DNA from 2 places in the Weizmannia sp. FSL W8-0676 genome. Region 1 is predicted to be linked to the other one. Evidence: riboswitches for the same ligand, from Rfam matches in the RefSeq annotation. Region 1 holds a riboswitch; the other holds the start of a gene.
What was found. Region 1 has a riboswitch for FMN ahead of NST20_RS08360 (ECF transporter S component). Riboswitches for the same ligand answer to the same signal wherever they lie in the genome.
Positions count from the first base shown of each region.

Region 2: it holds a riboswitch for FMN, as region 1 does, so the genes downstream of both, ribD (bifunctional diaminohydroxyphosphoribosylaminopyrimidine deaminase/5-amino-6-(5-phosphoribosylamino)uracil reductase RibD) here and NST20_RS08360 (ECF transporter S component) in region 1, are expected to answer to the same signal.

Region 1 covers NZ_CP151954.1:1,711,234-1,714,752, forward strand. The annotation lists gene NST20_RS08350 (helix-turn-helix domain-containing protein) at 1-984, opposite strand, end outside; gene NST20_RS08355 (ferredoxin) at 1,251-1,499, shown strand; gene NST20_RS08360 (ECF transporter S component) at 1,531-2,109, opposite strand; FMN riboswitch at 2,257-2,392, opposite strand; gene NST20_RS08365 (peptidoglycan DD-metalloendopeptidase family protein) at 2,463-3,179, opposite strand; gene NST20_RS08370 (ATP-binding protein) at 3,289-3,519, opposite strand, start outside.
Region 2 covers NZ_CP151954.1:3,302,250-3,305,768, reverse strand. The annotation lists gene NST20_RS16165 (DUF951 domain-containing protein) at 1-103, shown strand, start outside; gene ychF (redox-regulated ATPase YchF) at 263-1,363, shown strand; FMN riboswitch at 1,438-1,577, shown strand; gene ribD (bifunctional diaminohydroxyphosphoribosylaminopyrimidine deaminase/5-amino-6-(5-phosphoribosylamino)uracil reductase RibD) at 1,684-2,805, shown strand; gene NST20_RS16150 (riboflavin synthase) at 2,786-3,433, shown strand; gene NST20_RS16145 (bifunctional 3,4-dihydroxy-2-butanone-4-phosphate synthase/GTP cyclohydrolase II) at 3,451-3,519, shown strand, end outside.

The sequences.
Region 1 (3,519 bases):
TTTAATCGGTTTTAATTTCTTCGTATTTAAATCAGCGGCTGCCCGGATGATCTTTTGTTCTTCATCCTTTGGCACATACCGGTTCAGCGGAAAATCCGGGACCGTTAACGCGATTTCAATCAGATGGTCTTCAATTGTGCTTTGCTTTAACCCTCTCAGCGTGCTGATTTCCGCAATCGTTTTCCCTTGCTTCAAGAAGCCGAATGTCACCAAGGCAGACCGGGTCAGCGGCAGGGCCTTTTGCACATCATGAAGCATTTGGTATAAATACCAGAATGTTTCAGGATCTCCCAGGATGCGCCGGACCATAAAATGAAGCAAATGCAAATATCGATACCAGTACTCCACAGGATCAAGGTGCAGGGCGGAGGCAGCCTGCGTGATTGTATATCCGATCCGGCCCGCACCCGTCAACCGGAGGACAAAAATTTCAGGCTTTTCCGGCGGGCTGCCGGAAAACAGGCTGTAAAATTCACGGTACAGATGCTCCGCTAACGCAATCCTGCTTTTTGTATGCTGTTTCAGCCAGTTTTTTGCCCAAGCCTGCAGAGCCGGGTCCCTTTGAACCGGATAATATACTTTATTTCCATACACTAAGTTGGATACGGCCTGGGTGATGAGATTCAGTCTTTTCCAAAACAGATTTGCCGAATCCTGGTATTTCAAGCCGTCCAGGTAAGGAAACCGTTCTTCCATCCTGCCGGTTGCCAAAAGCAGGGCAGCACCTTTTTCTGTGACCACGCAGGCATCCGGGCCGCTTTTTTGCAGCAACCCGGCCTTTAAAAGGGCTTCTACTTCGCGTGTGAAAGCCTCACGAGAAATAAATGGAAACGTTTGAAAGAGCCTGCCAATCTTGAAAAAATGGGAATCCTGGATCGTCTGTGCTGATTTTTTGCCGTTTAATAGATGAAAAACAGCATAAGGGGTGCGTTCTCCATTCAGGTTGCTGAAGCAATCCAGCAATACAGCCTGTAAAAAAGGCATCTGAATCCTCTCCTGTTCTTTTGCTGAAAAAAGGGGAAAGTGCAAGGAAAAATCGGGGGTTGGTTCTATTTTAACATGGAAACCGGCGATTTGTTTACCATTTTTTTCATTGATTCGACAGGTTTCACGAACCCCGCGGAGCCCGCTATTGAAATAAGAAAAAAAGAGTTTTAAAATGAAGGAGAAACATCGGCATGCCTCCTTGCGCATTACGAGGCTGCCCGTTTTTCTTTTCTGCCGTGATTGAACAGCGAGGAGGAATCAAAATGGCAAAGTTTACAATCGTAGACAAAGATACATGCATCGCTTGCGGCGCTTGTTCCGCCAGCGCTCCTGATATTTTCGACTATGATGATGAAGGGCTCTCTTTCGTCATTTTGGATGATAATAAAGGCATTGCGGAAGTCCCGGAAATATTGGAAGATGACCTGATGGATGCCTTTGAAGGATGCCCGACAGAATCGATTAAAGTTTCCGACAAGCCTTTTGATGGCGATCCGTTAAAATACGAATGAAAAAAAGCAGGCCGTTTGAGCCTGCTTTTTTTCATATTCTTTTTCCCCCAATGGCGGATGCTTTGTCAATCCAATTTTTCATTTTTGTAAACATGAGCATAAACAAAACCGTCACGATGAGGCCTTTCACAAGATTAAAAGGCAGCACGCCCGCCACAATATACGCTTTTACATTCCCGACCGAAAAGTTCATGAAGTACAGGTAAGCCGGTAAAATGACGAAATAATTTAAAATGCTCATACATACCGACATGGATACCGTGCCAGTGACTAGACCTACAGTCATGCCCTTTTTTGTCCGCATCCGTTTGTAAATGAGATATGTCGGCAGGACGAACAGCATCCCTGCAAAAAAGTTTGCCACATTTCCGATCGGTACCCCTGCTTCACTGCCGAGCGATAAATAATTCAGGATATTTTTGACCAGTTCCGCTACAACAGAAGCCATTGGCCCGTAAAGAAGGGCTGCCACCAATACCGGAATGTCGCTGAAATCCACTGTTAAAAACGATGGAAAAGGCGGAACCGGAAATTTAATAAACATCAGCATAAAAGCCAGAGCACTGAGCAACGCGACCGCAACGAATTGCTTTACATCCCATTTCTTCATTTAAACTTCCTCTCTCCTTGTGACCGATTTATCATCAAAGGAAGAAAGGTGCCGCGGACCAAAATGAAAAGCCCCTGACAAAATGCCGGGGGCTTTGTAATAGGCGAGTCCAAATAAGCGTTTAACGCGTCATTAAACACTGGCAACCTTTATCTTCTCCCATCCAGACTATACTGTCGGTTTTGGAATTTCACCAAATCCTGCCGGAAATCCGGCTCGCGGACTGAAAGGCAACTGCCTTATCACCGCCGGTCGGGAATCTCACCCAGCCCCGAAGATAAATCGTATGAAATTTTGATTACAAGCTTATTATACATGCCGGCTGCCATTTTGTGAAGCATTCCGCACCACTTTCATTCATTTATTATTTTCAGCACCTGGCCGGCCATAATCCGGTCCGACCGCAATTTGTTCCAGCTTTTCAGCCTGCCCACGCTCGTATGAAAATGGAGGGCAATGTTCCAGAGCGTGTCGCCTTTTTTCACAGTGTAAGATCCAGGCTGAGGAACGGCGGAAGCATCAAAAACCCCGTAAGGATCATGGGCATTGGCGGAAACCGTCTGGCCCGGCGCGCCTGGTCCGAAGATCAAAAACGGGTCAATGGCGTTTTTCTTATCCGGCGTCCATGGCCCGTTATGCACTTCAAAATGAAGATGGATACCAGTTGAATGGCCGGTCGAACCCATATAGCCGACCACCTTTCCTTTTTCAACATGCTGCCCCGCTCTGACTGCCCTTCCGGCAAGATGGGCGTAAACCGTTTCATAACCGGACGGATGGCGGATAAAAACAACATGGCCGTAGGATGCGGACAAATAGGAACGGGTAACGGTACCTTCTTGGGCGCTGAATATTTTTGCGCGGTATCTTCCGGCAATATCAAGCCCTTTATGTGTGCCGTATCTTGTGTTAAATGTGTCGGAGATCGTCCCTGCCGCCGGAAAAATCCAGTCTTTTGTCGCTTCATGGATATCCGGCCCGGACGCGGACACGCCATTTGCCGAACAGGCAACCCCCAGGCATGCAGCTGCCAATGAAACGAAAAGGCATATTTTGATGTATGCCGGCAATTGATCCACCCCATTTTCGTTTTTTCAATTCCGTTTCAAGCAAAGCCATCTTCTAAGATGCGCAAAAAAACGGGAAAATATACAAAAAAAGGCAGACCCGGCGCAGAGGTCAGCCTTTTTTTGGAAGGAAAAATGAAAAGGTGGTCCCTTCCCCTAATTTGCTTTTGACAAAGATCCGGCCGCCATGCCCTTCGACAATGTTTTTAGCAATCGCAAGGCCCAGCCCTGTTCCCGATTTGCCGCGCGTCCTTGCTTTATCCGCTTTGTAAAAGCGTTCAAATACAAACGGCAAATCCTCGCCCGGAATGCCGGATCCGTTGTCTTCGACGTGTACATATAC
Region 2 (3,519 bases), 1.6 Mb from region 1:
TATCCGCATTAAATGTGAAGGATGCGGACACAGCGTGCTGCTGCCGCGCAGGGAATTTGCCCGCAAACTGAAAAAAATCCTCGTCAAGCACGAAGAAGCATAGCCCTTTTATGGGTGTCTTTTTTTGGGAGCCGGGGTGCGGTTAAGTAAGGCCGGCAAACGAAAAATGTTAACCGGGCGCATCCAGCGGCACCCTGGGGGTTTTTGATACGGCCGGGAAAAACTTGAAAGATACGAGAATGTTTGAAGGAGTGGACATAAAATGGCGTTAACAGCCGGAATTGTCGGTTTGCCGAATGTCGGAAAATCGACTTTATTTAATGCGATCACAAAAGCTGGGGCCGAATCTGCGAACTATCCGTTTTGTACGATTGACCCGAATGTCGGCATGGTGGAAGTGCCGGACGAACGGCTGGAAAAATTAACAGAACTGTACCATCCGAAAAAAACGGTGCCGACCACTTTTGAATTTACGGATATTGCCGGGATCGTCAAGGGCGCGAGCAAAGGGGAAGGGCTCGGGAACAAGTTTCTTTCCCATATCCGCCAGGTGGACGCAATCTGCCATGTAGTGCGCTGTTTTGAGGACGAGAACATTACACATGTTTCCGGGAAAGTCGATCCGATTGATGATATCGAAACAATTAATCTTGAATTGATCCTGGCCGATCTTGAAACGGTGGACAAGCGTATCGGGCGTGTGGAGAAAATAGCAAAACAGAAGGATAAAGAAGCCGTTGCCGAATACGAAGTGCTGGCCAAATTAAAGGCAGCTTTTGAAGCGGAAAAACCGGCGCGGGCGGTGGAACTGACCGAAGACCAGCAAAAAATCGTCAAAGGGTTCCAGCTTTTAACGAGCAAGCCGGTTTTGTATGTGGCCAATGTCGGTGAAGACGACATTCAGGGCCCGTCCGCAAACCCGTATGTCGGGAAGGTGCGCGAATATGCCAAACAAGAAGGCGCGGAAGTGATTGTCATATGTGCCCGCATTGAAGAAGAAATTGCCGAGCTGGATGACGATGAGAAAAAAATGTTTTTAACCGAACTCGGCATCCGGGAATCCGGTCTTGACCAGCTGATTAAAGCTGCTTACAGCCTGCTTGGCCTTGCGACTTATTTTACGGCTGGGGAACCGGAAGTCCGCGCGTGGACATTCAAAAAAGGTATGAAAGCCCCGCAATGCGCAGGCATTATCCATTCCGACTTTGAAAAAGGGTTTATCCGGGCTGAAACGGTGTCGTATGAAGATTTAATCGAATATGGCAGCGTGGCAGCTGCAAGAGAAGCCGGAAAAGTGCGCCTGGAAGGAAAAGACTACGTTGTCCAGGACGGCGATGTCATGCATTTCAGGTTTAATGTATAACAGGACTTTTGGACGAATATTCGAATTGTATTGAAAAAATTCAAATCATCCGTTAAAATAAATATCAGTCGAATATTTTCCTTCGGGGCAGGGTGCAATTCCCGACCGGCGGTGATGAGGAAACTCAAAGCCCGTGACCCGTATTCTCCGGAATGCGGTGGATTTGGTGAAATTCCAAAGCCGACAGTAACAGTCTGGATGGGAGAAGGATCAGGCGTTTATTGGAACGCGTATTTCATTATGCCGTTTTGCCCCGCACATCTTCGTGCGGGTTTTTTGTTTTCACGGGTGTATGTTGGCGGAAATTGAATACAGGAGGCATGAAAGGATTGCAAAAAGAAGATTATATGCAGCTTGCACTCCAATTGGCCGAAAGTGTGGCCGGGCAGACTTCCCCGAATCCCCCGGTTGGAAGTATCGCCGTGAAAAACGGCACGATCGTCGGGATGGCGGCCCACTTAAAGGCAGGAGAAAAACATGCGGAAAGGCTTGCAGTGGAACAGGCCGGGCCGCTTGCAAAGGGCGCTGAAGTTTTTGTGACGCTGGAGCCGTGTACCCATTACGGAAAGACGCCGCCGTGCGCAGATTTTTTAATTGAAAAAGGCATCAAAAAAGTATATATCGCTGCATTGGACCCCAATCCGCTTGTCGCAGGCAAAGGAATAGAAAAGCTCAGGCAAGCCGGCGTAGAAGTGGAAACCGGGGTATTGAAGGAACAAGCGGAAAGGTTGTACCGCCCTTTTTTCCACTTTATTCAAACGAAAACACCGTTTGTCACTGTCAAAACCGCCATGACGGCAGACGGAAAAATTGCAGCTGAAACCCGTGACAGCAAATGGATCACAAGTGAAGAAGCAAGGCGTGATGCCCGCTGGTTAAGAAGCAGGCATGATGCAATACTTGTCGGCATACAAACCGTTCTCCAAGATAACCCCCTTCTCACCGCACGTTTGCCCCATTCAGGGAGAAATCCTATTCGCATTGTATTAGACACCCATTTGCGCATCCCGCCGGAAGCGAAAGTGCTAAACGGCGATGCGCCAACCATTATTTTTTGCGGAAGCGATGCACCAAAAGAAAAAGAACAATGTCTGAAGCAGCTTAATGCCGAAGTGGCCCGCATGCCGCATGCCCGCCTCTTGATCCGTGACGTGTTAGCGGCGCTCGGAAAAAAAGGCGTGATGACTTTGCTCGTCGAAGGCGGCGCGACGGTAAACAGCTCATTTTTAAAAGAAGGCGCAGTGCAGCAGTATATTTTTTACATTGCCCCGAAAGTGGTCGGCGGGCAAAACGCGCCGTCCCCTTTCGGCGGACACGGGTTTGGCAAGGTGGCCGATGCTTTGCCGCTCCGGTTTGAAAAAGTGGAACAGATCGGGCCGGATTTAAAAATTACGGCTGCCGTCCAAAAGGGGGTGCCGGAGCATGTTTACAGGAATTATTGAAGAAACCGGCATATTGAAACGCGTGGAAAGAGGCCCCCGCTCCCTTAAGCTTGCCGTACAGGCCAGGACGGTTCTTCAAGATGTGCGGCCCGGCGACAGCATTGCAGTGAACGGCGTTTGCTTAACCGTCACTTCCTATACGCAGCATGCATTTACGGCTGATGTCATGCCTGAAACATTTTTCAGCACGGCATTGGCCGGGCTGAACATCGGCAGCAAAGTCAACCTTGAACGGGCAATGGCTGCAGGCGGGCGGTTCGGCGGGCATTTTGTCACAGGGCATGTCGATGGCACCGGCACGGTCTGCTTGAAGCAAAGGATGGAAAATGCCGTGTACATGACGATTTCTGTTCCCTCCTCCCTGTCTGCCTTTCTGATCCCAAAAGGCTCGGTTGCACTCGACGGCACTTCCCTGACCGTGTTCGGGGCAGCGGGCGGGCAATTAACCGTTTCATTGGTGCCGCATACGCAGCAGCATACGATATTGCCGGAAAAAAAGATTGGCGATGCCGTGAATATTGAATGCGATATTTTGGCCAAGTACATGGCCGGGCTGTTCAGGAACGGAGAATGGGCGGAAAAAGAGACCGGCATGATGACGCTTCTGAAAGAACATGATTTTATTTAAACAAAGGGGTGAAAAACTTGTTTCATACCATTGAAGAAGCAGTAGAAGACTTAAAGCACGGAAAAGTCGTGATTGCCGTCGATGAT